One region of the Chelatococcus sp. XZ-Ab1 genome, then DNA from elsewhere that is predicted to be linked to it. Evidence: predicted binding sites of a transcription regulator. Region 1 holds the regulator's gene; each other region holds the start of a gene.
What was found. Region 1 encodes PhoB, which activates phosphate uptake and scavenging genes when phosphate is short. Its sites were predicted from a motif close to TGTCATNNANCTGTCAT; they were not measured.
Positions count from the first base shown of each region.

Region 2: a site for PhoB is predicted at 2,723-2,739, ahead of phnF (phosphonate metabolism transcriptional regulator PhnF). Genes of this name have one in related genera too.
Region 3: a site for PhoB is predicted at 2,807-2,823, ahead of P2T65_RS00610 (DUF465 domain-containing protein). Genes of this name have one in related genera too.
Region 4: a site for PhoB is predicted at 3,849-3,865, ahead of ugpB (sn-glycerol-3-phosphate ABC transporter substrate-binding protein UgpB). Genes of this name have one in related genera too.

Region 1 is NZ_JARKII010000007.1:170,210-177,807, reverse strand. It holds gene argE (acetylornithine deacetylase) at 1-793, shown strand, start outside; gene P2T65_RS12310 (Hsp33 family molecular chaperone) at 906-1,886, opposite strand; gene argF (ornithine carbamoyltransferase) at 1,886-2,815, opposite strand; gene P2T65_RS12300 (aspartate aminotransferase family protein) at 2,815-4,014, opposite strand; gene P2T65_RS12295 (GcrA family cell cycle regulator) at 4,386-4,931, shown strand; gene phoB (phosphate regulon transcriptional regulator PhoB) at 5,022-5,723, opposite strand; gene phoU (phosphate signaling complex protein PhoU) at 5,762-6,481, opposite strand; gene pstB (phosphate ABC transporter ATP-binding protein PstB) at 6,511-7,320, opposite strand; gene pstA (phosphate ABC transporter permease PstA) at 7,362-7,598, opposite strand, start outside.
Region 2 is NZ_JARKII010000008.1:125,627-133,224, reverse strand. It holds gene pyc (pyruvate carboxylase) at 1-454, shown strand, start outside; gene P2T65_RS13530 (cold-shock protein) at 614-1,345, shown strand; partial or broken gene P2T65_RS13525 (acetoacetate decarboxylase family protein) at 1,497-1,826, shown strand; gene phnF (phosphonate metabolism transcriptional regulator PhnF) at 1,830-2,555, opposite strand; gene P2T65_RS13515 (PfkB family carbohydrate kinase) at 2,796-3,686, shown strand; gene P2T65_RS13510 (substrate-binding domain-containing protein) at 3,766-4,803, shown strand; gene P2T65_RS13505 (cupin domain-containing protein) at 4,833-5,417, opposite strand; gene P2T65_RS13500 (fasciclin domain-containing protein) at 5,585-6,088, shown strand; gene P2T65_RS13495 (DUF378 domain-containing protein) at 6,165-6,386, shown strand; gene P2T65_RS13490 (ATP-binding cassette domain-containing protein) at 6,450-7,226, opposite strand; gene P2T65_RS13485 (ABC transporter permease) at 7,223-7,598, opposite strand, start outside.
Region 3 is NZ_JARKII010000001.1:125,250-132,847, forward strand. It holds gene P2T65_RS00585 (tetratricopeptide repeat protein) at 1-65, opposite strand, end outside; gene rpsU (30S ribosomal protein S21) at 316-546, opposite strand; gene P2T65_RS00595 (5-(carboxyamino)imidazole ribonucleotide synthase) at 688-1,773, opposite strand; gene purE (5-(carboxyamino)imidazole ribonucleotide mutase) at 1,766-2,257, opposite strand; gene P2T65_RS00605 (DUF465 domain-containing protein) at 2,418-2,642, opposite strand; gene P2T65_RS00610 (DUF465 domain-containing protein) at 2,849-3,037, shown strand; gene P2T65_RS00615 (acyl-CoA synthetase) at 3,113-4,741, opposite strand; gene P2T65_RS00620 (glycerophosphodiester phosphodiesterase) at 4,834-5,829, opposite strand; gene P2T65_RS00625 (sulfite exporter TauE/SafE family protein) at 5,873-6,628, opposite strand; gene P2T65_RS00630 (propionyl-CoA synthetase) at 6,811-7,598, shown strand, end outside.
Region 4 is NZ_JARKII010000003.1:334,477-342,074, reverse strand. It holds gene P2T65_RS07455 (allantoate amidohydrolase) at 1-350, shown strand, start outside; gene ugpE (sn-glycerol-3-phosphate ABC transporter permease UgpE) at 654-1,505, opposite strand; gene ugpA (sn-glycerol-3-phosphate ABC transporter permease UgpA) at 1,518-2,402, opposite strand; gene ugpB (sn-glycerol-3-phosphate ABC transporter substrate-binding protein UgpB) at 2,470-3,783, opposite strand; gene P2T65_RS07435 (fumarylacetoacetate hydrolase family protein) at 3,933-5,111, shown strand; gene P2T65_RS07430 (sigma factor) at 5,137-6,060, shown strand; gene P2T65_RS07425 (carboxymuconolactone decarboxylase family protein) at 6,152-6,598, shown strand; gene P2T65_RS07420 (FAD-binding oxidoreductase) at 6,605-7,598, opposite strand, start outside.

The DNA.
Region 1 (7,598 bases):
TGCGGATCTCAAGCGGCCGATCCACATCTTCCTCTCCTATGACGAGGAAACGACCTGCCTCGGCGTGGCCGACGGCATCGCCTGCTTCGGCAAGGACCTGCCGCTGCCCGGCGCCGTCTTCGTCGGCGAGCCGACGGGCCTCGAGGTGGCCGATGCGCACAAGAGCGTCGTGACCTTCGAGACTGAGGTGCACGGCGTCGAGGCGCATTCCTCGAAGCCCGAGCTCGGCGCGAGCGCGGTCATGGCCGCCTGCGATCTCGTGGCGGAACTCAACCGCATGGCCGAGGACTTCGTGGCGCGCGGTGACGCGTCCGGCCGTTTCGACCCGCCCTATACGACGATCCACATCGGCACCATCGCCGGCGGCACGGCGCGCAACATCCTCGCGCGCAACTGCGCGTTCCACTGGGAGTTCCGCGGCCTGCCGGATCTCGACCCTCAGGAGATTCCGCGCCGCTTCGCCGCGGTATCCGAGACGGTCCTCGCGCGCATGCGGCGCACGGCGCCGGCGAGCCGCATCGAAACCCTGTGCGAGGTCTCCGTTCCCGGCCTCAGGCCCGACACGGGCTCGGCCGCCGAGACGCTGGCGCTGCGCCTTGCCGGCCGCAACCGCACCATCACCGTGCCCTTCGGCACGGAGGCCGGGCACTTCCAGAACGCCGGCATCGCCACCGTCGTCTGCGGCCCGGGCACCATCGACCGGGCGCATCAGGCGGACGAATACATCACGCTCGCGGAACTAGAGGCGGGCGCCGCCTTCATGCGCGACCTGGCGCGCAGCCTCGCGCAATAGGCGACGTCAGCCACGCCGCTTGCGGAAGGCGAGCTTGGTCCAGCTCACACCCGGCTGTCTGAGCTTGCGCGCGACTGTCTCGTCGGCCGTGCCGCGCCGGTCCTTGCCGTCCTCAGCCGGCATCGGCTTCCTCGGCGACATCGGCCGGGTCGATGTCGTAATGGCGGGAGCAGAATTCGCAGGTGATGCCGATGCGGCCGTTGTCGCCCACCATGTCGGCGCGATCCTCGGGCGAGAAGCGCTTGAGCATGGCAAGGATGCGGTGAGACGAGCAGCGGCAGCTCTCCTCGACCGCCTGCGGCTGGAAGACGCGAACGCCGCGCTCGTGGAAGAGGCGATAGAGCAGTTGCTCGCGCGTCAACGTCGGATCGAGCAGTTCGTGGTCCTCGACGGTGGAGACGAGGAGCTTGGCCTCCACCCAGGCGTCGTCCTCGTCCGGCCCGGCCGCCGGATTGTGCCCCTCAGGCGCATCGCCGGGATCGAGGTCCGGCCGGCGCATGCGCTCGACCGAGCGCGGCAGGAACTGCACCATGAGGCCACCGGCCCGCCAAGCATGATCGCCGCCCCCCATCGCCTCGCCGACAGCGAGGCGCACGAGCGTCGGGATCTGCTCGGACTGGCGGAAGTACTGGTGCGCCGCCTCCTCGAAGCTCTGCCCCTCGAGCGCCACCACGCCCTGATAGCGGTTCATGTCGCCGCCCTGGTCGATGGTGAGGGCAAGATGGCCGTGGCCGATGAGGTCTCCCGTCGCCGTCGCGCGCGCGGCGATAGCCGCCTCGAGGCGCGCGGCATCGAAGCGGGCGCAGGCGCGCAGCCGGCCCGGCGCGTCGAAATCGACGATGACCATGTCGACCGGCCCGTCGCTGCGCGTCTGCAGCTGGAAGCGGCCATCGAGCTTGAGAGCCGAACCGAGCAGCGCCGTCAGCACTAAGGCTTCGCCGACCACGCGCGAGACAGGGGGGGGATAGTCGTGGCGTGCGATGATCGTGTCGACGCTCGTCCCGAGGCTGGCGACGCGGCCGCGCACGTCGAGCCCCTCCACCGCGAAGGGCAAGACGCGGTCGTCGCCGGCCGGCGGCGCAGCCATGTCCATTACGCGATTGCTCCCAGACACCAAGCCAGAATACCCTTTTGTGCATGGAGGCGGTTCTCCGCCTCGTCGAAGACGACCGAAGCCGGCCCGTCCATCACCTCGTCCGTCACCTCCTCGCCGCGGTGCGCCGGCAGGCAGTGCATGAAAATGGCATCCCTGGCGGCAGCGGCCATCAGCTTGCCGTTGACCTGATAGGGCCTCAGCAGGTTGTGGCGGCGGCCTTCGTCCTCGTCACCCATGGACACCCAGCAGTCGGTGACTACCGCATCGGCCCCCTCCACTGCTGCGAAGGGGTCGCTCGTGACATTGACGCGCGCGCCCTCCCGCCGGGCGAAGGCGATGACCTCCTCGGGCGGGGCGAGCTCCGGCGGGCTCGCGATGTTGAGCGTGAAATCGAGCCGCGCCGCGGCGTGCACCCAGGAGGCGAGCACGTTGTTGGCATCACCCGACCAGGCGACCGTGCGGCCCGTGATCGGGCCGCGATGCTCTTCAAAGGTCAGCACGTCGGCCATGATCTGGCAGGGATGCGAACGCTTCGTCAGCCCGTTGATCACCGGCACGTCGGCATGGCGGGCGAGCTCCAGCATCGCCTCGTGATCGAGGATGCGGATCATGATGGCATCGACATAGCGCGACAGAACGCGCGCCGTATCGGCGATGGTCTCGCCGCGGCCAAGCTGCATCTCCTTGCCCGTCAGCATCAGGGGCTCGCCACCGAGTTCGCGCATGGCGAGGTCGAAGGAGACGCGCGTGCGCGTCGACGGCTTGTCGAAGATCATGGCCAGCACCTTGCCGGCGAGCGGCTTCTCCTTCGGCGGCTGGCCTTTGCGGCGCCCGGCCTTCAGCGCGGCGCTGGCGTCGAGCACCTGGCGCAGGTCGTCTTGCGTGAAATCGGTGAGGTCGAGGAAGTGGCGCACGGAGCCGCTCATCACGCCGCTCCCTTCTCGACCGAGCGGGCGGCCTCGACGGCCGCGGCGGTCGCCTCCAGGCGTTCCAGCGCCTCGCTCACCTCGGCCTCGCCGATGGTGAGCGGCGGCAGCAGCCGCACCACGTTATCGCCGGCGCCGATGACGATGAGCCTGTTGGCCCGCGCCGCATCGACGAATTCCGTATTCGGCACGGCCAACTTGAGGCCGAGCATCAGCCCCTCGCCGCGCACCTCGGCGATGACACCAGGATGCCTGTCCTTGAGCGCGGCAAGGCGCTGCTTGAGGAGCAGGCCGGTCCGCGCCACCTGATCGAGGAAGCCGGGCGCCAGCACCACGTCGAGCACCGCATTTCCGACCGCCATGGCGAGCGGATTGCCGCCGAAGGTTGTGCCGTGAACGCCATAGGTCATGCCGCTCGCCGCCTCGGCGGTGGCGAGGCAGGCACCCATGGGGAAGCCGCCGCCGATGCCCTTGGCCACCGCCATGATGTCCGGCGTGATGCCGGCCCATTCGTGCGCGAAGAGCTTGCCCGTGCGGCCGACGCCGCTCTGCACCTCGTCGAGGATGAGGAGGAGGCCCCGCTCGTCGCAGAATTTGCGCAGGCGGCGCAACGCCTCGGGCGCGACGGCGCGGATGCCGCCCTCGCCCTGGATCGGCTCGATGAGGATGGCGCCGGTCTGCGGGCCGACGACGGCCTCGAGCGCCTCCCAGTCGCCGAAGGCGACCTGGTCGAAGCCTTCGACCTTGGGGCCGAAGCCCTCGAGATATTTCTTCTGGCCGCCGGCGGCGATGGTCGCCAGCGTGCGGCCGTGGAAGGCGCCCTCGAAGGTGACGATGTGGAAGCGCTCGGGCTGGCCCTTGGACGAATGGTAGCGCCGGGCCATCTTGATGGCGCATTCCAGCGCCTCGGCGCCGGAATTGGTGAAGAAGACATTGTCGGCGAAAGTCGCATCGACCAGCCGCTGGGCGAGCCGCTCGCCCTCGGGGATGCGCACGAGGTTCGACGTGTGCCAGAGCTTGCCGGCCTGCGCGGTCAACGCCTCGACGAGATGCGGATGGCAATGGCCGAGGGCGTTGACAGCGATGCCGGCGCCGAAATCGAGGTATCGCTCGCCGCTTCGCGTCACGAGCCACGCGCCCTCGCCCTTCTCGAATTCGATGTCGGCCCGCGCATAGGTCTGCAGAAGCGGCGAAGTCACGTCTCTCGTCTCCGCGATGAGGCGCCGGCCTGCCGCCGGACGCCTCGGATTTTCCCGAAAATCAAAGTGCCGCCCGGGCAGGGGCGGCACCGTCCACAATTTTAGATGGGTCACAGGGACTGTCAATTCAATCGCATTGATACGATCGATCAGCCGGCGCCCGATTGCTGTCACGATCTTGGGGAAAACGCAGATCGGCCGGCGCGAAGCCTTGCTCGTGCCTTCCCTCATATTGTAGCTTCCGAGCCACAGACCACGACATATCGTGTGGCCAATTCCCTATCGGCGCTACCTGCAGCAGGATGCGACGAGGCGAGAGCCTCTTTCGCGCTCCCCTTGCGCGCGCCGGAACGAGCCGGGCGGAGAGAGCGATGAGCGATCAGAGCAATACCTGGAGCGACGAGCGGGTGGAGCTGCTGCGCAAGCTCTGGACCGAAGGCCTTAGCGCCAGCCAGATCGCCGCTGAGCTCGGCGGCGTGACGCGCAATGCCGTCATCGGCAAGGTGCATCGCCTCGGGCTTTCCGGCCGCGCCAAGTCGGCGGCACCGGCGGCCTCCCGGCCGCGGAAGGCCGCGCACACACGCAGCCCGAGCCATCCTATGACGCAGCCATCGGGCCAGACCGTCGTGCGCGGCAACACAGCCCTCGCCGCGGCGCCCGAGCTCGAGACCGAGGCGGTGCCGCAGGAACAGTTCCAGCCCCAGGACGAGGTGGTCGTGCCGCTGAGCGAGCGCGTGACCATCATGGAGCTGCGGGAAGCCATGTGCCGCTGGCCGATGGGTGACCCGACGACGCCGGACTTCCGCTTCTGCGGCGCGCGCTCCCTCCTCGGCATGCCCTATTGCGCGCACCATGCGCGCATCGCCTACCAGCCGGCGGCGGACCGTCGGCGCGAGAAGAAGGTGATGCGCTCCTGACCGGGGACAGAAGCGGCCAGCAAAGAGGCCGGAGCGGGCCGCTCCGGCCTCTTTGCTGGCCGCACCGGGGGATGGCGGCAGCATCGCGCTTCACTCCGCGTGCGAAAAGGTCTCGTCGAAGGAATAGCCGGCGCCGCGCACCGTGCGGATCGGGTCCGGCTTGCGGGCCCGGTTGATGGCTTTGCGCAGGCGTCCGACATGCACGTCCACCGTGCGCTCGTCGATATAGACGTCGTGGCCCCAGACGCCGTCGAGCAACTGCTCGCGCGTGAAGACACGGCCGGGGCTCTGCATCAGGAACTCGAGCAGCTTGAACTCGGTGGGGCCGAGGTGAAGCTCGCGGCCAGAACGGCGTACGCGCCGGGTCTCGCGGTCGAGCTCGATATCGCCGGCGGTGAGCACGGTGGCCACATGGCCCGGCTTGGCGCGGCGCAGCAGGGCACGCACGCGCGCCAGGAGCTCCGGTACGGAGAAGGGCTTGACGACGTAATCGTCCGCGCCGGTCGCGAGACCGCGCACGCGCTCGCCCTCCTCGCCCCGGGCGGTGAGCATGATGACGGGCAGCCGTTCCGTTTCCCGGCGGGCACGCAAGCGCCGGCATAGCTCGATGCCGGACAGTCCCGGCAGCATCCAGTCGAGCAGCACGAGGTCCGGGACCTGCTCGCGCAGGCGCACCTCGGCCTCGTCACCGCGCGCGACGGCATCGACGGTATAGCCTTCGGCCTCGAGGTTGTAGCGCAGGAGGAGTGTGAGCGGCTCTTCGTCTTCGACGATGAGGATACGGGGTCCCATCGGTCCTTCCGTGGTGGACGCTGGCGCGTGATCGACACTTACTGCCGGCCGGAGACCGGCACGGTGGTGAAGCTCGAGTCGTCGCTCTTCGGCCGTTCGGCGGCGAGCGGCTTTCCGGTGACAAGATAGTGGATGGTCTCGGCGATGTTGGTGGTGTGGTCGCCGATGCGCTCGATGTTCTTGGCGAGGAACAGGAGATGCGTGCAGAAGCTGATGTTGCGCGGGTCTTCCATCATGTAGGTCAGCAGTTCGCGGAAGATCGAGGTGTAGAGCGCGTCGATGCGATCGTCGCGCTGCCACACGTCGAGCGCGCGGGCCGTGTCCTTCTGCGCATAGGCGTCGAGCACATCCTTGAGCTGGGCCTGCACGAGGTCGCTCATGTGCTGCACGCCACCGACGATCTTCTGCGGCTGCATCTCGTTGCTGATGGCGACGACACGCTTGGCGGTGTTCTTGGCGAGGTCGCCGACGCGCTCGATATCGCCCGCCACGCGGATGGCGGAGACGATCTCGCGCAGGTCGACCGCCATCGGCTGGCGCTTGGCGATGGTGAGCACGGCGCGTTCCTCGACGTCGTGTTGCAGGGCATCGAGCCGCTCGTCAACGGCGATGACCGCCTGGGCGAGGGCTGCATCGCGCCGCACGAGGGCTATCGTCGCATCGCCCAGCATCTTCTCGGCGATGCCACCCATCTCGGCGATCTTGCTGCGCAGGGTATCGAGCTCGACGTCGTACGAGCTGACGATATGATCGGTCATCGTCGGCAATCCTTGTTGCTGCGGCAGCCTCAGCCGAAGCGCCCAGTGATGTAGTCTTGCGTCCGCTTGTCCTGCGGCGCCGTGAAGATCTGCTCCGTCGGCCCCTCTTCCACGAGCTTGCCGAGGTGGAAGAACGCCGTGCGCTGCGAGACGCGCGCCGCCTGCTGCATCGAGTGCGTGACGATGACGATGGTGTAGTTCTCGCGCAATTCGTCGATCAACTCCTCGATCTTTGCCGTGGCGATGGGATCAAGCGCCGAACACGGCTCGTCCATGAGGATGACCTCGGGATTGACGGCGATGGCACGGGCGATGCACAGGCGCTGCTGCTGGCCGCCGGAGAGGCCGGTGCCCGGCGAGGCGAGACGGTCCTTCACCTCCTCATAGAGACCGGCGCGCTTGAGGCTCATGGTGACGACCTCGTCGAGGTCGGCCTTGGAGCTCGTGAGCCCGTGGATGCGCGGCCCGTAGGCGACGTTCTCGTAGATCGACTTGGGGAAGGGGTTCGGCTTCTGGAACACCATGCCGACCTTCGCCCGCAACTGCACCGGGTCGAGATTCCGGTCATAGATGTCGCTGCCGTCGATCTCGATGCGGCCGCTGACGCGGCAGATCGGTATCGTGTCGTTCATCCGGTTGATGCAGCGTAGGAAGGTGGACTTGCCGCAGCCGGACGGGCCGATGAAGGCGGTGACCGCCTTCTCAGGAATGTCAATCGAGACATCGTGCAAGGCGTGCTTGTCGGCGTAATAGACGTTGACCTCGCGGGCCACGACCTTCGTCGCTGCCTCGTCCGCGACTTCGGCCACCGTGGCCTTCGCCAGCTCGATGTTCGGCATCGTCGTCATCATTGAGAACTCCCTTCGGCCCGCGACGCGGCTCACCAGCGGCGCTCGAAGCGGCGGCGCAGCAGGATGGCGAGACCGTTCATGATAAAGAGGAAAGCGAGCAGAACCAGGATGGCGGCGGCGGTCTTGGCCTGGAACAGCGGCTCCGGCAGGTCCGACCACAGGTAGATCTGTACGGGCAGCGCCGTCGCCGCATCGGTGATTGAGCCCGGTACGTCGACGATGAAGGCGACCATGCCGATGAGGAGCAGCGGCGCGGTTTCCCCCAG
Region 2 (7,598 bases), on a different contig from region 1:
ACCCGTATCGTCCCTGCCGACGCCGGTCTTCTTCTATGGCATGCAGGTGGGCGACGACATCGCCGTCACCATCGAGAAGGGCAAGACCCTCGTCATCCGCCTGCAGGCCGTGGGCGATACGGACGAGGAGGGGCAGGTACGGGTTTTCTTCGAGCTCAACGGCCAGCCACGCATGATCAAAGTCCCGAACCGCGCCGCCGCGGCGAGCCGGCCGGTGCGCCGCAAGGCCGACGAGGCGAACGAGAAGCATGTCGCCGCTCCCATGCCCGGCGCCGTCGCCACGGTGGCCGTCAAGGCGGGGCAGGAGGTCCGGGCCGGCGACATCCTTCTCACCATCGAGGCCATGAAGATGGAGACCGCTATCCACGCCGGCCGCGACGGGCGCGTCGCCGAGGTCGTGGTGGCGCCCGCCACACCTGTCGAAGCCAAGGATCTGCTCGTCGTTTTCGAATAGAGGCGGTCCCCGCGAAAAGGCAGTCGCGCAAAGCCGGAATCGAGGCTATGATTAGACTGTCGCCGCAAGCACGCTTACGGACGAGACCGCTCGGCCTGCCGCATGGCGTGGCCATGTGTTTTCGGGTATGATGAAAACTCTCCCAGTTGGATATCCTGTATGAACCGATACGATGATAACCGTGACGCCCGCCGCAGGGGTGGTGGCCGTCGCGACAGCTTTGACTCCCGTGACGGCGGTTTCGGGGGGCGCGACGGTGGCTTCGGCGGTCGCGACGGAGGCTTCGGCGGCCGTGATGGCGGCTTCGGAGGTCGTGACGGCGGTTTCGGGGGCCGCGAAGGTGGCTTCGGCGGTCGTCCGTCGCGCGATGCTTTTGCGGCGCCGGCCGGCCCGCCGACGGACGCGACGGTGAAGTGGTTCAATCCCGAGAAGGGCTTCGGCTTCGTCGCCTGCGAGGACGGGTCGGGCGATGCCTTCCTCTCCATGCGCTCGCTCGAAGCTGCCGGCTTCAGCGGGGCCGAGCCGGGAGCACGCATCGTCGTGCGCCTGCGCGAGGGGCCGAAGGGCAACCAGGTCGCCGAGGTGCTCGAGCTTGAGGACCTGCCGCCGCAGCCGCGCGCCCCGCGTGGCCCGCGCGCCGGTGGTGGTGGCTTCGCCCCACGGATTCCGGAAGGGCCGGCCGAGGAGATGGCGGGCACGGTCAAGTGGTACAACCGTGACAAGGGCTTCGGCTTCGTTCAGCCCGACGACGGTGGCCGTGACGTGTTCGTCCACGCTTCGACACTGCAGCGCGGCGGCATCGCCGATCTCGCCGAGGGCCAGCGGGTCAACATGAGCGTTGTCGCCGGCGCCAAGGGCCGCGAAGCCTCGATGATTTCCTACGCCGACTGACCGGCGGCGCAAGCCTCGCCGATCTTCGGGCGTCCATGATGAAAAAGCCGCGGGCGGCTGCGCCCGCGGCTTTTTGCTGCGTTGCGGCAAAGTTTTGCCGTCAGTGAAAGGTCGTTGCAAGATCTCGCCCGGCAAGATCTGCCCCGACAAGATCCGCGTGTGCGTGGCGACCGGAACGATAGGCTACAAGCATCGCAGCGCCGGTCTCGATGCCGTGCGGGCCGCGCTGATGCAGCCGAACTTCCCGCTCAAGATCATCCCGCATGTCGATGGCACGCCGCGCATCTGCGAACTCGTCGTATATTTCCTCGAGGACGTCGTCGTCGAAGGGCCGTGGACGGGGCTCGCGGCCCTGTCGCTCAACCCGCATGCGCTGGCGCCGGTGGCGGAACTGCCGGTGCTCGAAGTCGTGTCCGCCCTGCATCTCGTCGCCGATCTGACGCGCGGGCGAGGGCGCGTCGCCCACGTCTATCTGGCGCGAGGCTCAGGTCGTTTCCACACGCACGCGCACGGTGCCGCCGCGCAGCACTGTGTTGCCGAACAGGACCGGGCGGCCTTCCCCGTCCGTGTCCACATAGCTCAGGACGATCACCGGCTCGTCGAGATCGATGCCGAGCGCCGCCGCCTCGACCTTGCGGGGCATGCGCGTGTCGATCCAGGTGGCGCGGCGCAGGAGTCTGCGGCAGTCGAACTCCGCAAGGGTGGCCGACAGGCTGCGCAGTCGGGCGAAGGCGGTGTCGATGCCGGCGAAACGGGCGGCGTCGAAATAGTGATAGCCGTAGGACAACAGGCGCGAGCCGGCCTGGCGCAGCGTCTCCAGCACCAGCAACTCGCCGCCCCTGTCGATCTGCAGCAGGCCGGCGAGATAGTGCGACGTGGGGCGGCGGTAGGAGGCGATGAGTTCGCCGGTGGTCGCATCATTCATGGCCTGCTCGAGTTCGCTCGTGCTGGGTTGGCGGGCGATGCGGTATTCCGGCTGCTCGTCCGTGACGAAGACGCCGGCCCCCTGCCGCGAGACGACGAGGCCCTTGTCCGCCAGCTTGAGTAGCGCCATGCGGACCGTGTGGCGATTGACCCCGTAGCGCCGCGACAGTTCCAGCTCGGATGGAAGCTTCTGACCCGACGCCACGAGTCCGCCGCGAATCTCGAACTCGATGTCGCTCAGGATCTGTCGCCAGACGGGTACGGAAGCTGTTCGATCAAGAGGCAAGCCATCGGAAAAGGAAGGGCAATCGTTCATAGCGAGCCTGTTCGCTTCTTCATATGCCGAAAAATAAAGTAAAATTCTACTTATCCAAATTAATGCATCCCGTTGATGTAAAAAACCACCCATATATCCGAGGGGCTAGAATGGCGCGCGATCCGCGCAAGGCATCTTGACGTGCGTCCGTCATGCTGGCATCGCCGCTTGTCAAGTCTCGCACGCGTGCGGCCGCATATCGAGCCCTGAATGCAAACCGTCCTGTGTATCGGCATCGCCACCCTCGATTATGTCTACAAACTCGACGCGCTGCCGACACGGGCAGAGAAATATCGCGCCCGGGATGTTGCCGTGACGACGGGCGGTTGCGCCGGCAATGCGGCCGTAGCCATCGCGCGCCTCGGCGGCCGGGCCAGACTCATCGCGCGCCTTGGGGACGATCGCGTCGGTGACGACATCGTGGGCTCGCTCACGGACGAGGGCGTCGACTGCAGCGGTGTCGTGCGCCTCGGCGGGCTGCGTTCGCCAGTGTCGGCGATCCTCGTCGATGCGGCCGGCGAGCGCACCGTGATCAGCTATTCCGATCCGCGCTACCCCGCCGCCGTGGAGAGCCTTCCCGCGGCGCTGCCGCAGGGAACCGGCGCCGTGCTCGGCGACACGCGCTGGCAGGAGGGGGCGGCGCGGATCTTCATGCTAGCCCGCGCGGCCGGCGTGCCGGCGGTATTCGACGTCGACCGGGCCCCGGATCACCCGGGAGTCCTCGATGCCGCGAGTCACATCGCCTTCAGCGCACAGGCGTTGCGGGAACGGACGGGGCTGGAGGATCCGCGGGAAGGGCTCCGCAGCCTCGCCTCGCGCCTCCGTGACAGCTGGCTTGCCGTGACGACGGGAGAAGGCGGCGTCTTCTTCATCGAGGACGGCAAGGTCGCGCACGAACCGGCTTTTGCGGTGGATGTGATTGATACCCTGGGGGCCGGCGATGTCTGGCATGGCGCGCTCGCCCTTGCCCTGGCGGAGGGCATGGCGCCCCGCCCCGCCGTACGCTTTGCAAATGCGACCGCTGCCATCAAGTGCACGCGCTTCGGCGGTGGCCGCGGCGCCCCCCGCCGGGCGGAGGTGGAGCATCTGCTCCGAGGCTAGGCTGGCCGGGCGTTTTCTGTCTTGCCGGGGGTGATCTTGCGTTGCGCACCTCAGAAAATGAGGGCAACATGCCTCTATCATGAGCATGATCGCCGAACGGATAACGCTGGAGGATGTCGCGCGGGAGGCGGGCGTGTCGCTCGCGACGGTGGACCGCGTGCTCAACCGGCGCCCCGGCGTGCGCGAGAAGACCGCCGCCAAGGTGCAGGCGGCCATCGCCAAGCTCGGCTACCGGCCCGATCCCGTCGCTGCGCGTCTGGCGCGCAAGGAGACCTTCCGTTTCTGTTTCATCCTGCCGACGGGCACCAACACCTTCATGAGCAATCTCGAGGAACAGGTGGGAGTGGCGGCCGAGTGGCTCGTCACCCAGCGGGCCTTTGTCGACATGCTGCATGTCGATGTCTTCGATCCCGATGTTCTTGCCACCGCGCTCGAGCGCCTGGAGGGGCGCTATCACGGCGTTGCGGTCATCGCGCTCGATCATCCGCGCGTCCGGGCCGCCATCGACGATCTCGTCGCCCGCGGCTCGGCGGTGGTGACGTTGGTGTCAGACGCGCCGACTTCGCGCAGGCTGCGCTATGTCGGTATCGACAACACGGCCGCCGGTCGCACGGCCGGCACGCTGATGGGGCGCTTCTCAGGGGGGCGCGAGGGATCTGTCGCGCTCATCGCCGGGTCGCTCGCCCTGCGCGACCACGCCGAGCGGCAGTTCGGCTTCATGCAGGTGGTGAACGGAGAGTTCCCCAACCTGAGGACCCTGCCGCTGCGCGAGGGGCGCGACGATTCCGAACTGACGCGCAAGGTGACCGAGGACATCCTCGCCGCCCATCCTGATCTCGTCGGCATCTATAATGTCGGCGCCGGCAACCGCGGCATCGCTGCCGCCCTCGAGGCAGCCGGCCGGGAGCGGGATATCGTCTTCATCGGCCACGACCTGACCGCCTACACCAAGCGCTTTCTCGTGCGCGGCATCATGGACGCGGTCATCAACCAGGACGCGGGCCACGAGGCGCGCTCGGCCGCGCGCTTGCTCCTCGCCCACTGTACAGGCGAGCCCATCCTGCCCGAGCAGGAGCGCATCCGTATCGACATCTTCCTGCGGGACAACATACCCTGATCAGGGCGATTGGCGGCGTTGGCGTCCCCTCACGCCGCAGTCACCACCAGGGCCCTGCAGACGGCACGGCCCCGCCGGCAGTAGCTGTGCGGCGCGCTCGAGTCGAAGTAGACGGCATCGCCCGCCGAAAGAGGCGTCGTTTCGCCGGCCACGGAGAGTTCGAGTTCGCCTTCGAGGATATAGACGAATTCAGCTGAGCCGTGCTGGTGCGGCGCCGATGGCTGCGCGTCGAGCGGGAATTCCGCGTAGAACGATTCCATCCTGCGGTCGGTTGCCGGATAGTCGAGGCTTTCGAACAAGTAGGCCGGAGGCTCGTCACCCGGTGGTGACGGCAGGCGCAGGCGTTCGCTTGCGCGCACCACAGCCACCAGCGGCCGGGGCGTTTCGCGGCTGAAGAAGTGGTCGAGGCCGACGCCGAATACCATTGCGATGCGCAGCAGGGTTGGCAGGGTGGGGAAGAGCTGGCCGCGCTCGATCTTCGAAAGCATCGCGGTGGAGAGCCCGGTATGGGACCCGAGCTGGGCAAGGCCCAGTTTCTTCTTCAGGCGCAAGGTGCGGATGCGCGGGCCGATCTGATAGCGCTGAAGCTCGACCGTCAACGTTTCGGACAGCATGTCCACCTCGATGTTTCTTCTCAATCCGCAGCACGCGATGATATTATCACTGTATGAAAAATCAATTTCACATCACGATAAATTTACAATGACGAAAATCAGTTTTCCCATAAAGTGAATTTGGTCGCGGATAGCGTCGGACAATTCAAGAAAAGGGAGTAGCAGTGATGACCTTCAAGCTCGCCTGCAAGACGGCGGTCGCAGCTGTGACCATCGGCATGGTGCTCGCCGGCTCTCCGGCTCGGGCAGCAGGAGACAAGGACATCGTCGAAACGGCGATGGCGTCCGGTCAGTTCAGCACGCTGGCAACGGCGATCAAGGCGGCCGGGCTGGTCGAGACGCTCAAGGGAGCGGGGCCGTTCACGGTCTTCGCTCCCACCGATGATGCCTTCGGACAGCTGCCGCCGGGAACGGTCGAAAGTCTCCTGAAGCCCGAGAACAAGGAGAAGCTGATCGCGGTGCTGACCTATCACGTCGTGCCAGGCAATGTCGCCTCTGCCGACGTCGTGAAACTCGACAAGGCCACAACCGTGAATGGCAAGATGATCAGCATCACTCAGAAATCCGGAAAGGTCATGATCAACGATGCTGCGGTCACGGCAACAGACATTGCCGCCTCGAATGGCACGATCCACGTCATCGACAAGGTTATCCTCCCGCCGGAATCATGAACTTCGAGAGAATCGTTGCGCCCGCGCTGACGTGGAGTGCCTTGGGCCGGGCGGGCGAGCATCGATGGAGGAGGCAATGAAGATCATCAATTTGACGACGCTCGCCCTCATCATCGTCGGCGGGCTGAACTGGGGCCTCATCGGGCTTTTCGGGCTGGATATGGTGGCAGCCCTGTTCGGCGAGGCATCCGTTCTGTCACGGATTGTCTACACCGTCGTAGGCATTTCTGCCGCCTGGCAGGTCATGCCTCTGTTCTCGGCGATCTCGGCGGGCGAGGTCGTGGCCGAGCGGGGATAGACAGACGATGAAGCCCGGCCGCAGGGCCGGGCCTCTCGCCCTTTATACGGTAGTCAGGCGACATCAAGCAGCCTGCCGAAGAGCCTCGTCAGCGGTCAGCGCGGTGTCGGGCGTGCCCGAGACGATGAGTTCCAGCACCTCCTTCTCGCTCGTGTGGGCGATGTAGCGATCGCCGACGTTCTCGCCGCGCTTCAGCACCATGATGCGATCACCGACCTCGAAGATGTCGGTGAGCCGGTGCGAGATGATGACCTGCGCCACGCCCTGGCGCTTCAGTTCCGCCATCGTTTCCAGCAGCCGCTCCGTCGCCATCACGGAGAGGTTGGCCGTGGGCTCGTCGAAGATGATGACTTTGGGCTCGAAGGAGATGGCACGGGCAATGGCGACGGACTGCTGGCGCCCGCCCGACAGGCTCTCGACCTTCTGGAACACCGAATTGACGTCCACCTTGAGGCGGCCCAGCACCTGTCGTGCCTCCTCATACATCTTCGGTCGGTCAACGAAGAGACCGAAGCGCTTCGGCCAGCGGCCAAGGAAGATGTTCTGTCCGACGTCCATGTTCCCGCACAGGGCGAAGTCCTGGTAGATCATCTCGATGCCACGGTCGCGGCTCTCGTGCGGACTCCGGAAGTGGGTTTCCTCGCCATTGACGAGCACTTCACCCGCATCGCGCTGGTAGGCTCCGGTCATCACCTTCATCAGCGTCGACTTGCCGGCTGAATTGTCGCCGACGAGGCCCAGAATCTCGCCAGGCATGAGGCGGAAGTTGACGTTGTTGAGCGCCTGCACTGCGCCGAAGCGCTTCATGATGCCGCGCATCTCGATGATCGGCGTCGTCATGCGCCTTTGCTCCCTTGATGCAGTCTCAGCTTTTCGGCGGCCGCGAGCTGCCGGCGACGGCGCCACTCGCCGAAGATGTTGTTCTGGCGGAACCAGATGTCCCCGATCACGGCAATCAGCAGGATGAGACCGATGAACACGTTCATCCAGTGCTGCGGCAGCACGAATGAGGCGCCATTGGCGAGGATCACCTGCAGCGACAGCAGCGAGCGGATGAGCGTGATGACGGCAGCCCCCGCGAGCGAGCCGATGATAGTGCCGTAGCCGCCGAAGATGGAGCCACCGCCGATGATCACCGAGGCGATGGCGTCGAGCTCGCGCAGCTGGCCGGCGGACGGGTTGAAGCTGCGGTAGAAGGCGACGTAGATGACG
Region 3 (7,598 bases), on a different contig from region 1:
AGGCTGCGGCCGAGCGTTGTCGCCGACAGGATGGCACCAGAGGCCGACTTCCTCCGTTCGATCACGTCAATCCTCCACCCCGAACAACTTGAATCGTTTGTTGCGTGCCGGTTCTCGGACACAAGTGAGGCAGGAGCGTGAAGACCCTGGCGCGGCCGTGGCCTCGCAGGCACTCCCCCGAGAGGCGGGGCCGGCACATGCAAACAAAGCGCCCATCCGCGAGGAGGGCGCTTGCGCTGCCGGGGCCAGGACCCCGTGATGATAAGCCAATGCCGCGATGCCGGAGCGGGAGGCAATTCCTGCTGCGGCGGCCCCTCAGCGGGTCGGCTTCGGCTTGCTCGGCAGCAGGCCTTCGCGCTGCAGGCGCTTGCGCATCAGCTTGCGGGCGCGGCGGACGGCCTCGGCCTTCTCGCGGGCACGCTTCTCCGACGGCTTCTCGTAATGGCCGCGGAGCTTCATTTCCCGGAAGATGCCTTCGCGCTGCATCTTCTTTTTCAGCGCACGGAGCGCCTGATCAACGTTGTTGTCGCGAACGAGAACCTGCACGCGTCGTCTTCCCGCTTTTGAATTCGTGATGGGTGGCGAAACGCCATAATGGCGCGAACGGCGCGCCACAACCGTGGCAGGGTGGATAACAGATCGGACGGCGCCTGTCCACAGGTCCGGCGCCTGAAACCGGCCCCAGCCTCAGGTTTTGACGCGGGTGACATGGCCCATCTTGCGACCGGGCCGGGCTGTCGCCTTGCCGTAGAGGTGCAGATGCGCGCCTTCCTCCGCGAGGAGTTCCGGCCAGGCCGCCATGTCCTCACCGATGAGGTTGGTCATCTCCACCGATCCGACGAGCACGACCGAGCCGAGCGGCCAGCCGCAGATGGCACGGATGTGCTGTTCGAATTGCGAGGTCTTCGCGCCCTCGATCGTCCAGTGGCCGGAATTGTGCACGCGGGGTGCGATCTCGTTTACGAGAAGGCGCGGCGGCTCGCCGTCCGTCTCGACGACGAACATCTCGACGCACAGCGTGCCGACGTAATCGAGTGCCGTCGCGATGCGCCCGGCGATGGCGCGTGCCTCGTCGCACAGGTTCGCGGGCAGGGTGCCCGGCACCCGCGTGATGTGCAGGATGTGGTCGCGGTGCTCGTTCTCGCACAGATCATAGGCGGCGACGGAGCCATCGTGGCCGCGGGTCGCAACCACGGACACCTCGCGGGAGAAAGGCACGAAGCCTTCGAGAATCGCCGGCACGTGGCCAATGGCGCCGAGCGCCGTCGCCGGGTCGTCGCCCGTCCGGATGATGACCTGGCCCTTGCCGTCATAGCCGAAGCGGCGCGTCTTGAGCACCGCCGGCCGGCCGACAGCGGCGAGGGCGGCGCGCAGGTCCGTCTCGTTGGAGACGGCGCGGAAGGGCGCAGTGGCGATGCCGAGGTTGCTGACGAAGGTCTTTTCCTCGAGCCGGTCCTGGGCCACGGCGAGCGCCCGTGCGCCGGGGCGCAGCGGCACGTGCGATTCGAGGATATGGGCCGTGTCGGCGGGCACATTCTCAAATTCGTAGGTGACGACGTCGACGCTCGCTGCAAAGCCGACGAGCGCTCCCTCGTCGGTGTAGGAAGCAACCGTATGGCGGGCCGCCACCTCGAACGCCGGGCTGTCAGGCTCCGGCGCATAGACATGGGCCTTAAGGCCATAGCGTGCGGCGGCGAGCGCCAGCATGCGGCCGAGCTGGCCGCCGCCGAGGATGCCGATGGTGGAGCCTGGGGCGAGCATCGCGTCAGTCATCTTGCGGCCGCTCGGCCACGGCCGCGCTCTGGGCGGCGCGCCAGTCGTCGAGGCGCGCCGCGAGCCCCGTGTCGGAGAGGGCGAGCACCGCGGCGGCGAGAAGAGCAGCGTTGACGGCTCCGGCCCGCCCGATGGCGAGCGTGCCGACGGGAATGCCGGCCGGCATCTGCACGATCGACAGGAGGCTGTCCTGGCCCGACAGGGCCTTCGACTGCACGGGCACGCCGAAGACCGGCAGCGGGGTGAGCGAGGCGACCATGCCCGGCAGGTGGGCCGCGCCGCCAGCTCCGGCGATGATCACCTTGAAGCCCTCGTCCCGCGCCCCCCTCGCAAAGGCGAACAGCCGCTCCGGCGTGCGATGGGCAGAAACGATGCGCGCGTCGTGGGCGATGTCGAGCGCGGCCAGTGTCTCCGCCGCGTGGCGCATGGTCTGCCAGTCCGACTGGCTGCCCATGACGATGGCGACCGGCGTTTGCGTCGTCATTGATGATCCTGCGAAAAGTCTTCCGCGCGGGGCATACAGTAACAGGCGGCCAGTCGGCAATCAGCAATCGGCTCCGCTCGCGCGACGCGCCGACGCTGCGGGCGTTCGGGACACGAAATTGCGTCCGGTTGCTGCGAGGGGGGTGTCCGCCCGACTGCCGCTAGGCAATGATGTCCGGCGTCAGCCTGTCCTCGAGAAAGGTGATGCGATCCTTGAGGATGAGTTTGCGCTTCTTCAGCCGCTGGATCTGTAATTGGTCGGCGGGGCCGACGGATTCGATCGCCGCGATCGCCGCATCGAGGTCGCGGTGTTCCTCGCGCAGGCGATTGAGTTCGCCCATCAGTTGCTGGCGCTCGTCTTCGTCGTCGATATCGATGGTCATCATGGCGCTGCCCGGGGGCATCGATCCGGTGAATGACGGAAGTCGGAAGTATGCGGCGTGGCCGCACGCTCGGCAAGCCGAGCCCCTGCAAAAAGGGTGGCTTGCCCACGGCTCGCCGCCGGTGCACCGCCGATGGCGGAATCTGCTTCGACTCCGCCACAATGCTGTGTCACAGTTCTGTCGTCGGAGTGATCCGAAGGAGGAAAGCGATGTCTTTGAACGCCCATCTGGCCGAACTCGCAAAGCGGCACGAAGCGCTTGAGCGCGAGATCCAAACGGTGCAGGCCAGCCCCTCGGCTGACGAGCTCAAGATCGCGGAACTCAAGCGCAAGAAGCTGCAGTTGAAGGACGAGATGGAGCGCTTGCGTCATACGACGATATCGCAATCGATACATTGACGGATCTGCCGGCCGCACGACCGGCACGACGGCCACCCCTCAGGGTGGCCGTTTTCATATGGGCGAGCCGACGCGTCACGCCTCGCGGGCCATCTCGCGCAGGCGGAATTTCTGGATCTTGCCCGTCGAGGTCTTGGGCAGTTCGGTGAAGACCACGTGGCGCGGGCATTTGAAGGCCGCGAGTCGGCTGCGGCAGAAGGCGATCAGTTCCTCCGCCGTCGCCTCCGCCCCGGGCCTGAGCTCGACGAAGGCGCACGGCGTCTCGCCCCATTTCTCGTCCGGCTTGGCGACGACCGCGGCGGCCTGCACCGCCGGATGCTTGTAGAGCGCATCCTCGACCTCGATGGAGGAGATGTTCTCGCCGCCGGAGATGATGATGTCCTTCGAGCGATCCTTGAGCTGGATGTAGCCGTCGGGGTGCTTGACGCCGAGGTCGCCGGAGTGGAACCAGCCGCCGGCGAAGGCCTTGTCGGTGGCAGCCTTGTTCTTCAGATAGCCCTTCATCACAACGTTGCCGCGGAACATGACCTCACCTAGCGTCTCGCCGTCGGCCGGCACGGATGCGAGCGTCTCGGGGTCGCGCACGTCGAGGCCTTCGAGCACGAGGTAGCGCACGCCCTGGCGCGCCTTCTTCGCCGCATAGTCACCCGTCGGCAGGTCGTCCCAGGCGCTGTTCCAGTCGTTGACGACAGCGGGACCGTAGGTCTCGGTGAGGCCGTAGAGATGGGTCACGTCGAAGCCGGCGTCCTTCATGGCGGCCAGCACCGCCTCGGGCGGCGGCGCGGCCGCGGTGAAGAAGGCGACCTTCTGCGTGAAATCGCGCTTGTCCGTGGCAGGCGCATTGAGCAGCGTCGCCATGACGATGGGCGCGCCGCAAAGATGCGTGACGCCATGTTCGGCGAGCGCTGCATACATGGCGCCGGCGCGCACCTGGCGCAGGCACACATGCGTGCCGGCGACCACCGAGATGGACCAGGGAAAGCACCAGCCGTTGCAGTGGAACATCGGCAGCGTCCACAGATAGACGGGATGCTTCCCCATGCCGCAGGTGACGACATTGCCCATGGCAAGCAGGTAGGCACCGCGGTGGTGGTAGACGACGCCCTTGGGGTCGCCGGTCGTGCCCGAGGTGTAGTTGAGCGAGATCGCGTCCCACTCGTCGTCCGGCATCTGCCATGCATGGTCGGGGTCGCCGCCGGCGAGGAAGGTCTCATAATCCGTCTTGCCGAGGACCTCGCCGGGGCCGTCGTATTCGGGGTCGTCGTAGTCGATGACGAGCGGCTTCGCCTTGGCGAGGGCGAGTGCCTCGCGGATGGTTTTCGAGAACTCGCGGTCGGTGATGAGCACCCTGGTCTCGGCATGGTCGAGCGTGAAGGCGATGATGGCCGCGTCGAGCCGGGTGTTGAGCGTGTTGAGCACCGCTCCGGTCATGGGCACGCCGTAGTGGCATTCGAGCATCGCCGGCGTGTTCGACAGCATCACCGAGACGGTGTCACCGCGGCCGATGCCATGAGCTGCGAGCGCCGAGGCAAGGCGCCGGGCGCGAGCATAGAAGTCGCGATAGTTGCGGCGCAAACTGCCGTGGATGATGGCCGTACGCTCGGGAAAGACGCTTGCGGCCCGTTCGAGGAAGGTCAGCGGCGTCAGCGGCTGGAAATTGGCCGGGTTGCGGTCGAGGTGGAGGTCGTAGGCTGAGGCCGTCATCTTTCCAGTCCGCTTCGGAACTTGCGATGTGGCAGCCTAGCCGGCGAGGTTGCGGGCGATCAATCAGCCAAAGGGAGAGGCGCCTCGTCGGCCTAGGGTGCGACCGGCGCGGGCAGGGGCAGGCCCTTGGCGGCCATGACGGTGCGGGCCCGGTCGGGATAGTCGGTGATGAGCCCGTCGACGCCCCAGTCGATCAGGCGCGCCATGTCGTCGGTCTCGTTCACCGTCCAGGGCACCACCGCCAGCTCCATCTCCTGGGCTTCCTCGACGAGCGGCTGCGTGAGGTTGCGGAAATTGGGCGACCAGGTGGTGCAGCCGGCTTCCGCGACGAGCGCCGGCACCGAATCGAAATCGTCAACATCGAGGCCACCGAGCCAGGGCGAGCCCCCGTCCTTGCCGCGCTGGAGCGTATCGAAATTGCCCTCGCTCGTCAGGCACACGCGCGGAATGTCGGGCGAGACCTCCTTGAGGGCCATGAGGGTGCGCCAGTCAAAGGACTGGACCGTGACGCGCTCCCCGAGCCCGGCCTTGTCGATGGCCTTCGCCAGCGCCGTGGCGAAGGTGCGCGGCTCGGGCGTGCCGGCATCCGGCGCCGGGCTCGACTTGGTCTCGATGTTGAAGCGCACGTCCTTCGCGCCGAGGCGTTCGGCGAGGGCGAAGACATCCTCGAGCGTCGGTATGCGCGTGCCGTCGACCGCCGTCTGCTCCGGGAAGGACTTGGCGGTGCGGCTGTCCGGCCTGGTGCGGCCGACGTCGAAGCTCCGCAGTTCCTCGAGCGTCATGGCGGTCAGCGCCTTGCCCGGCCCGGTCAGGAAGCTGCCGTCGGGCCCGCGCGTGATGTCGGGATTGAGCCTCGGGTCGTGCGAGACGACGAGCACGCCGTCGCTCGTCATGCCGATGTCGAGCTCGAGGGTCGCGACCCCGGTGCGCAGGGCTTTCTCGAAGGCGGGAAGAGTATTTTCGGGCGAGAGCCCGCGCGCGCCGCGGTGGCCCTGCAGGTCGAAGGCGGCCGCGCTAGCGCCTGCCAGGAGGATGGCAAGGCAGGCCACGCCGGTGCGAAGGATAATGGAAGGTGCGAACGGCGGCATGGCTTTTCCTGTCGTGCTCTCATCCCGGGCGGGACGGGAAGAATCAGATGAGTGCAATAAGCCCATCATATGTCAGTTTGAGGCCGACGAGCACGAGCAGGGCGTAGATGAGGCGATAGAAGGCGGTCGGGTCGACGCGCCGCACCAGCCAAACGCCCGCCATGGTCGAACCGACGGCGACGGGCATGAGCACGAGCGAGGTTGTGAGGTTCTCGTGCGTGAACTGGCCGAGCCAGACATAAGGCGCCACCTTCATCAGATTGACGGTGGCGAAGAACCACGTGGTGGTGCCCACGAGAACGTCGCGTGAGAGCCTCAGAGGCAGCACGTAGACCTGGAACGGCGGCCCGCCGGCATGGCTGATGAAGCTGGTGAAGCCGGATACGCTGCCCCACAACAGTCCCCAGGCGATGCCGCCCGGCCGCTCGCCCGCCGCCTGCTTGGCGAGATTGAGCCACCAGTTGAGGGCGAAGACGAGGGCAATGAGGCCGACGGCGAGCCGCACCGCCGCCTCCGAGACGGCAGCGGCCGTGAAGGTCGCAAGGACGATGCCGGCCAGCGCGCCCGTGAGGGTGATGGCGAGCAGGCGTTTGTTCACATGCCGACGGAAGGCATAGATACCGACCGCGTCCTGCACGATAAGGATGGGCAACATGATCGCCGCGGCCTGCACCGGCGGCACGAACAGCGCCATCAGCGGAATGCCCAGGATCGCGAGCCCGACGAAGCCACCCTTGGCAAGGCCGATGATGACAACCGCCGGGATGGCGGCGAAATAGAAAAGGGGATCGTTGATCATTCGGGCTGGGCTCGGCAGGCATCTCTTGGTAGTCAGACCCGCCGAAAGTCTCAAGGCGGCCGGCCGCCGGGCTGCTATGCTCACAGGGCCGGACATGCTGTCGGGCATGTTGCAAGGCGCCGCCACCGGTCGCACCATCTGTCCGCCGGGGCACGCTCCGGCCAAGGGGGAGGACAGCCAGCATGATCGCCGTGCCCAAGGCATCCGCAGCACGCAGCCGATACGGGGAGGTCTACGAGGCCTGGCGCAGGGATCCGCTCGCTTTCTGGGGGCAGGCGGCCAAGGCCATCGACTGGATGCGCCCGCCGGTGCAGGTCTTCGACGCCTCCCTCGGCGTCTACGGGCGCTGGTTCCCGGGGGCGACCTGCAACACCTGCTTCAACGCGGTCGACCGGCATGTCGACGCCGGGCGCGGCTCCCAGCCGGCCATCATCTACGACAGCCCGGTCACGGGGGCGAAGCGCATCATCTCCTACAACGGCCTTCTGTCGGAGGTGCGCGTGCTCGCGGCCGTGCTGCGCGACCTAGGGGTCGGCAAGGGCGACCGCGTCGTCATCTACATGCCCATGGTGCCGGAGGCGGTGGTCGGCATGCTCGCCTGCGCCCGCATCGGCGCCATCCATTCCGTCGTCTTCGGCGGCTTCGCCGCACGGGAACTGGCACAGCGCATCGCCGATGCCGAGCCGAAGGTCATCCTGTCCGCCTCCTGCGGGGTCGAGCCGACCCGGGTCGTGCCCTACAAGCCGCTGCTCGACGAGGCGATCGAGCTCTCCCCGGCGAAGCCCGAGGCCTGCCTCATCCTGCAGCGCGCCCAGGAAGAGGCGAGCCTCGTCAAGGGCCGCGACCTCGACTGGACGGAGACGGTGAGCAAGGCCCGCGCGGCCGGCAAGGACGTGGACTGCACGCCGGTGGAGGCCACCGACCCGCTCTACATCCTCTATACCTCGGGCACGACCGGAAAGCCCAAGGG
Region 4 (7,598 bases), on a different contig from region 1:
CCATTGTCGAGGAAATGGTGGCCGAGATGCGCGACATCGCCGCCCGGCGCCATGTGGCGCTCGATCTCGACCTCTATTTCGACGCCCCTGCCACCGCCATGGACGCCGGCCTGATGCGCGCGCTGGAGACGGCCGTCACGGGCCAGGGCATCGGCGCGCGGCACCTGCCGTCGGGTGCCGGCCACGACGCCATGGCCATGGCGCGCCTGTGCCCTTCGGCAATGGTCTTCGTGCGCTGCAAAGGCGGCATCAGTCACAATCCGGCTGAGTCGATCACCGTCGACGACGCGGATGTCGCCGTGCGCGTCCTTGTGGACGCCATCAAGGCTTTTGCCGCGCGCAACGGGTGAGGGCAGGGAACGGCTGGGACCTGCCGCCCTGTCCGGCTAGAAACGCATAAAGGTGTTTCGTCAGCGGTCTGTCATCGGTCCCGTCGTCATGGCCGCGCTTGTTGCGGGCATCCGCACCTTGAAAGTGCGAGCAACGCCAAACGCGTCGATGGCCGGGACAAGCCCGGCCATGACGAGCGGTGCGGATTACGCGCTCTTCGCATCCACGCAATGCACAAGCCGGCCATCCGCGTTTTCATGGCCCACGGTCGTGCGGTCGGTCGGGAGGGGCGCGTGCCGGCACCCCGCCGCCGGGGCCGCCGCCTACTTCTCCGTCTCGACCAGCCCCTTCACGAAGAGGCGCTGCATCGCAATGACCACCACGACGGGAGGCAGCATGGCGAGGATGGTCGTCGTCATGACGAGGTGCCATACGGGATCGGCCTCGGCCGCCGCGGCCGCGAGGCGCTGGATGCCCATGACGATGGTGTAATAGCTCTGATCCGTGGTGACGAGCAGCGGCCACAGATACTGGTTCCAGCCGTAGATGAAGAGGATGACGAAAAGCGCGGCAATATTGGTGCGCGACAGCGGCATCAGGATGGACCAGAAGAAGCGTAGCGGCCCCGCCCCGTCGATGCGCGCCGCTTCCGTCAATTCGTCCGGTATAGTCATGAAGACCTGACGGAACAGGAACGTCGCCGTCGCCGAGGCGATCAACGGAATGGCGAGGCCCGAATAGCTGTTGAGCATGCCGAGATTGGCCACGACCTCGAAGGTCGGCAGGATGCGCACCTCGACCGGCAACATCAGCGTGATGAAGATGAGCCAGAAAGCCGTGACCCGGAAGGGGAAGCGGAAATAGCAGATGGCGAAGGCCGACAGCAGCGAGATGGCGATCTTGCCGATGGCGATCGCCATGGCCATGACGAAGCTGTTCCACAGCATCGGCCCGACGGGCGGAAAGCCGGAGACGCTGGAGCCGGTAAACAGCGCCTCCTTGTAGTTGGCGATGAGGGCCGCACCCGGCAGAAAGCCGATGCGGCCAGTGAGGAAGTCCGTGCCGGGATGGGTGGACGCCACGAAGGCGAGCCACACCGGCAGCACCATGGCGGCAACGCCGAGGATGAGCGCCGCATGGGCGGCGAAAGTCAGCTTGCGGCCGGATTCGACCATGTCCCCGCCCCCTCAGTAATGGACCTTGCGCTCGATATGGCGGAACTGCAGCGCCGTCAGGCCGATGACGATGACGAGCAGCACCACCGACTGAGCGGCGGAAGCGCCGAGATTGAGCGATTCGAAGCCGTCTTTGAACACCTTGTACACGAGGATGGTGGTGGACTGGCCGGGCCCGCCGCCGGTCGTCGCGTGGATAATGCCGAAGGTGTCGAAGAAGGCGTAGACGATGTTGACGACAAGCAGGAAGAAGGTCGTCGGCGCGAGCAGCGGCCAGACGATCTTGCGGAAACGCAGCCAGGGGCCCGCCCCGTCGAGCGCCGCCGCCTCCACAAGCGTGCGCGGAATGGCCTGCAGTCCGGCGAGGAAGAATAGGAAGTTGTAGCTCACCTGCTTCCACGAGGCGGCGAGAATGACCATGATGAGCGCATCGGTGCCGTTGAGGTGGTGGTTCCAGTAGATGCCGATGGCCCGCAGACCACGCGCCACCACGCCGACCGACGGATCGAACATGAACCACCACAGGATGGCAGCGACCGCCGGGGCCACGGCATAGGGCCAGATGAGCAGCGTCTGGTAGACCATCGCCTTGCGCCCCACCTTGTCAGCGGCGAGCGCGAAGAGGAGCCCGAGACCGAGCGAGATGGCCGCGACGGACGCGGAGAAGACCACAGTGATGGCGAAGCTCGACCGGTAGCTCGGATCCTCGAACAGGGCGACGAAATTGGCGAGGCCGACGAACTGGCGCGACAGGCCGAAGGCGTCTTCGGCAAAGAGCGAGGTGTAGAGCGCCTGGCCAGCGGGCCACAGGAAGAAGATGATGGTGATGGCAAGCTGCGGCGCAAGCAGCAGATAAGGCACGATGCCGCCGCCGAAGGTGACCCGTTTTGCCTGCATCGGCCCCCCAGAAGGAACAGGGCGGCGCCCGATGCAGTCCGGGCGCCGCCATTCTACATTACATTATTCAGGAGTTGGACTTCTCGAACTGGCGGAGCAGCTCGTTGCCGCGCTTCGCCGCCGCGTCGAGCGCGTCCTTCGCCGACTTCTTGCCGGTTAGCGCGTTCTCCAGTTCCTCCTCGATCATGTCGCGGATCTGGACGAAGTTGCCGAGACGCAGGCCCTTGGAGTTGTCGGTCGGCGGGTTGAGGTTCATCTGCTTGATCGAGATGTCGGAACCCGGGTTCTTTTCATAGAAACCTTCTTTCTGCGACAGCTCGTAGGCGGCCTTGGTGATCGGCAGGTAGCCGGTCTGCTGGTGCCACCAGGCTTGCACCTCGGGCTTCGACAGATAGGCGAAGAACTTCGCCGCGCCCTTGTATTCCTCCTTCGGACGACCGGCGAGGACCCAGAGCGTCGCGCCGCCGATGATGGAGTTCTGCGGGGCGCCCTGCACGTCCGGCCAGTAGGGCTGCATGCCGTAGCCGACGCCGAACTTGGCATTGGCCATGATGTTGGCGCGCGCCGCCGAGGAGGCGAAGGTCATGGCGCATTCGCCGGAGAGGAACTTGGGATCCGACTTGCCCTGGCGGCCACCGTAGTCGAAGATCTTCGACTTCTGCCAGTCGACCAGCGCCGTCCAGTGCTTCTCGAGCGTCGGGTTGTTGATCTTGAGCTCGGTGCCGAGGCCGCCGAAGCCGTTGGCCTCGGTCGACAGCGGGATGTTGTGCATGGCCGAGAAGTTCTCGACATGGACCCAGGACGGCCACTGGGTGGTGAAGCCGCACGCGATGCCCGCCGCCTGCAGCTTCTTGGCGAACTCCTCCACCTCCGGCCAGGTCTTGGGCGGGGTGTTCTCGTCAAGGCCGGCCTTCTTGAAGTGATCCTTGTTGTAATAGAGGATCGGCGTCGATGAATTGAACGGGAACGACAGCATGTTGCCCTGCGTGTCGCTGTAGTAGCCCGTCACCGCCGGCAGGTAGGCCTTGGGATCGAACGGCTCGTTCTCGTCGGCCATCAGCTTGTAGACGGGATAGACGGCGCCCTTGGCCGCCATCATGGTCGCCGTGCCGACCTCGAAGACCTGCACGATCGTCGGGTGCTGCTTGGCGCGGAAGGCAGCGATGGCGCCCGTCATGGTCTCCGGATAGCTGCCCTTGAAGACCGGGACAACCTTGTACTCGCTCTGCGAGGCGTTGAAGTCGCTGGCGATCTTCTCGAGCTTCTCGCCGAGCGCGCCCGACATGGCATGCCACCACTGGATTTCAGTCTGGGCAGCAGCCGGTCCTGCCGCGGCGATGAAAGCCGCCGCACTTGCCATGGTTACAATACGAGATGCCATGATAGCCTCCCCATCTCCCGGAGCCCCCCTCGGGGACCCTTCTCTTCGTTGCTAGCGAGCATAGCATGACAATGACATGACAGTTCAATGAATAATCGACGACAAACGCAAGCGAAACGAAATTTGAGTCTTCAGCGAGGAGCGCATCCATGGGGGGCCTGACCCTTTCCACAGCCACCACCCTGCCGACCGATTTTGCGAGGGCCGCCTTGGCCGGCCGCGTCTTCCGGCCCGATGTTGCCGGCCCTTCGGTGGTGACCGTCCGCGATGGCGAGGTTTTCGATATCAGCCGCGCTTTCGCGACGATGCGCGACCTATGCGAAACTTCCGCACCTGCGGCCGCCCTGCGCGACGCCAAGGGCGAATCATTGGGTCCGCTCGAGGCCATCCTCGCCAATTCCGTGGAGGCGACGCGTGATTCCACCCGGCCCTACCTCCTCGCGCCCATTGACCTGCAGGCGGTGAAGGCGGCGGGCGTGACCTTCGCCGTCTCCATGCTGGAGCGCGTCATCGAGGAGCGCGCGCGTGGCAATGCGGACGCCGCGGCGGCCATCCGCGAGGAGATCAACCGCCTCGTCGGCGATGACCTCGCCCGCCTCAGGCCCGGCTCGCCCGCGGCCATGCGCCTCAAGGAGGTGCTCGTGGCCCAGGGCGCCTGGAGCCAGTATCTAGAGGTTGGCATCGGGCCGGATGCCGAGATCTTCACCAAGGCCCAGCCCATGTCGAGCGTCGGCACGGGAGCGGATGCCGGCATCCACGCCATCTCCACCTGGAACAATCCCGAGCCCGAGGTGGTGCTGGTCGTCGCCTCGGACGGGCGCATCGTCGGCGCCACCCTCGGCAACGATGTCAACCTGCGCGACGTCGAGGGCCGCTCGGCCCTGCTCCTCGGCAAGGCGAAGGACAACAACGCGAGCTGTGCGGTCGGCCCCTTCCTGCGCTTCTTCGACGACGGCTTCTCGCTCGACGACGTGCGCCGCATGCACGTGACGCTGACCGTCGAGGGCGAGGATGGCTTCCGCATGGAGGGCTTCTCCACCATCGAGAAGATCAGCCGAGACCCGGCCGACCTCGCGGCTCAGATGATCGGCAGGCATCACCAGTATCCGGACGGGGCGGTGCTCTTCCTCGGCACGCTTTTCGCGCCGGTCGAGGACCGCGATGCGCCGGGCAAGGGCTTTACCCACAAGGTGGGCGACGTCGTCACCATCGCCGCCCCGCAGCTTGGCAGCCTCGTCAACCGCATGCGCCACAGCCAGGACTGCGCACCGTGGACCTTCGGCACCGGGCAGCTGATGCGCAACCTCGCCAAGCGCGGCCTCCTCTGAGCCGCCCCGCGGACCGGAACCGGACGTGAACCAGCACCGCCGACCGCCAGCCTCCGGGAACGCCGCCGGCGATGCCATCGCAGACGATGGAGCGGCCGCGTTCCTCGCCGTGCGGCCGCGGCTCCTTGCCATCGCCCATCGCATGCTCGGCACGATGGGCGACGCCGAGGACGTGCTGCAGGATGCCTTCCTGCGCTTCCATGCCGCCGGCGGGGCAATCGACAATCCGGAGGCCTGGCTCGTCACGGTGACGAGCCGGCTCGCCATCGACCGGCTGCGGGCCGCGCGGCGCGAGCGCGCCGCCTATGACGGGCCTTGGCTGCCCGAGCCCTGGACGGGACCCAACGACGGCGACGCCTTCGCCGGCGACCTGCCCTATGCCGTCCTCGTGCTAATGGAGCGCCTCGGCCCGGTGGAGCGCTGCGCCTTCGTGCTGCGCGAGCTCATCGACATGCCCTATGCCCGCCTTGCCGAAGTGCTCGGCCGCAGCGAGGCGGCCTGCCGGCAGATCGTCGCCCGGGCGCGGCGCCGGCTCGGCGACGGGCAGCTCCCCGCGGCGCCGGCCGATGCCCTGGCGCGCCGTCGGCGGCATGAAACCCTCATGGAAGAGTTCCGCCTCGCGCTCGCCGCCGGGGATGCCGAGCGCCTCATCCGCCTGCTGGCGCCTGACGCGACCATCACGACCGACGGCGGCGGCAAGGTGCTTGCCGCCCGCAACATCGTGCGCGGCGCCGGGCGGATCGTGCGACTGGTGCTGGGGGTCGCCCGCAAGCTCGGCCGCGGCCGCGTCGACCGGCCGGCGCGCTTTGCCGGCGAAGCAGGGTTCGTCACTTACGAGGAGGAACGCCCGGTGCGGATCGTGATGGCGGCGAGCGACGGCGAGCGGATCACGGCCATCTATTTCGTGCTCAATCCGGACAAGCTCGTCCGCATCCCCACCGAAAGCTGAGCCGACGTTTTTTGCGGTCCCCTGTCACAAGGCGCGCCGTGCTGCGTCTTGGAGGCATGCGGCCTCGCTCGGCCGTGCACAGGAGCACATGATGACGAGAACCATCAACGCCTACGGTATCATCCCCGACGTCTTCGCCACGGCGCGCCGGCTCAACGGCGACATCGAGGGGCTCGGCCTCGACATGACGCTCGTCGAGCTGGTGAAGACGCGCGCCTCGCAGATCAACGGCTGCGCCTATTGCGTGCACATGCACGGCGGCGATGCGGTGAAGAAATACGGCGAGAAGCCGGAGCGGCTGTATCTCCTGCCGACATGGCGGGAATCGCCCGCCTTCGATGCGCGCGAGCGCGCCGCCCTCGCCTATGCGGAAGCAATGACGCGCATGGACGACCATGACGCCCTCGTCCAGGCCGCAACCGCCCTCGACGATCATTTCTCCGAAAAGGAGGTCGTGGCGCTGACGGCGCTCCTTGCCATGATCAATTTCTGGAACCGCATCGCCGTCGGCTTCGGCACCCAGCACGCGCCGGTCTGATCGGCCTCAGATGACGTTCGCCTCGCGCAGCGGCCGCTCCGCGAGGATGCGGCCGTAGCCGAGATCGGCGAGATCGAGCGTCACGAAGCGCCCGTGCACGATCTCCTCGGCGATGCCGCGGCCCACGGCAGGCGACTGCTGCAGGCCGTGCCCCGAGAAGCCGTTGGCGAGGAAGAGGTTCTCGACCTCGCCGGCGCGGCCGACGATGGCGTTGTGATCGAGCAGGTTCATGTCGTAGGGACCGGACCAGGCCCGGCCGGGACGGATGTGCTCGAAGGCGGGCACGCGCATGGCGAGCGCCGGCCAGATCACCTCCTCAAACAGCGACCAGTCGACCGTCTCCGCATCGCCGTCCCACTCGGGATCGGCCTCGGGCTCTGGCGAGATGCCGCAGATGAACATCTGCCCGTCGGCGCCGCGGTGCCCCTCGGGCCGCACGTAGGCGCCGGAGGTGTCGATCATCAGCGGGCAGTTGTCGACCGGCCCCTTGCAGGTGAAGCTGAAGACATAGCGCTTCCTCGGGTACACGGGGATGTCGATGCCGGCGCTCGCAGCGATGCGCCGCCCGTCCGAGCCCGCGCAATCGACCACTGCGCCGCAGGCGATGCGGCTGCCATCGGCAAGGTGCACGGCGACGACGCGGCCGCCCTGCCGCTCGAGACGGGCGACCTCGCCGGTACGATACTCGGCCCCGAGCGCCCGCGCCTTCTTGCGGAAGGCCTGCAGCAGGCCCCAACCGTCGAACCAACCCTCGCCGCTGCGCCCCCAGGCCCCTGCAAGGAGATCGTCCGTGACGAGCCACGGGAATCGGTCCTTGAGACCAGCGGCATCGAACAGGACGATGTCGGCGCCCTCGGCTTCCTGCACCGCGTGGTTGCAGGCGAGCGTCTCGGCCCCTTCGGGCGTCGCCGCAAGATAGAGATAGCCGCCCTCGGTGAAATCAATCACCGGCCGCTCGTCGCCGACGGCAAGGCGCGCGCCTATGTCGCGCAGAAAGGCG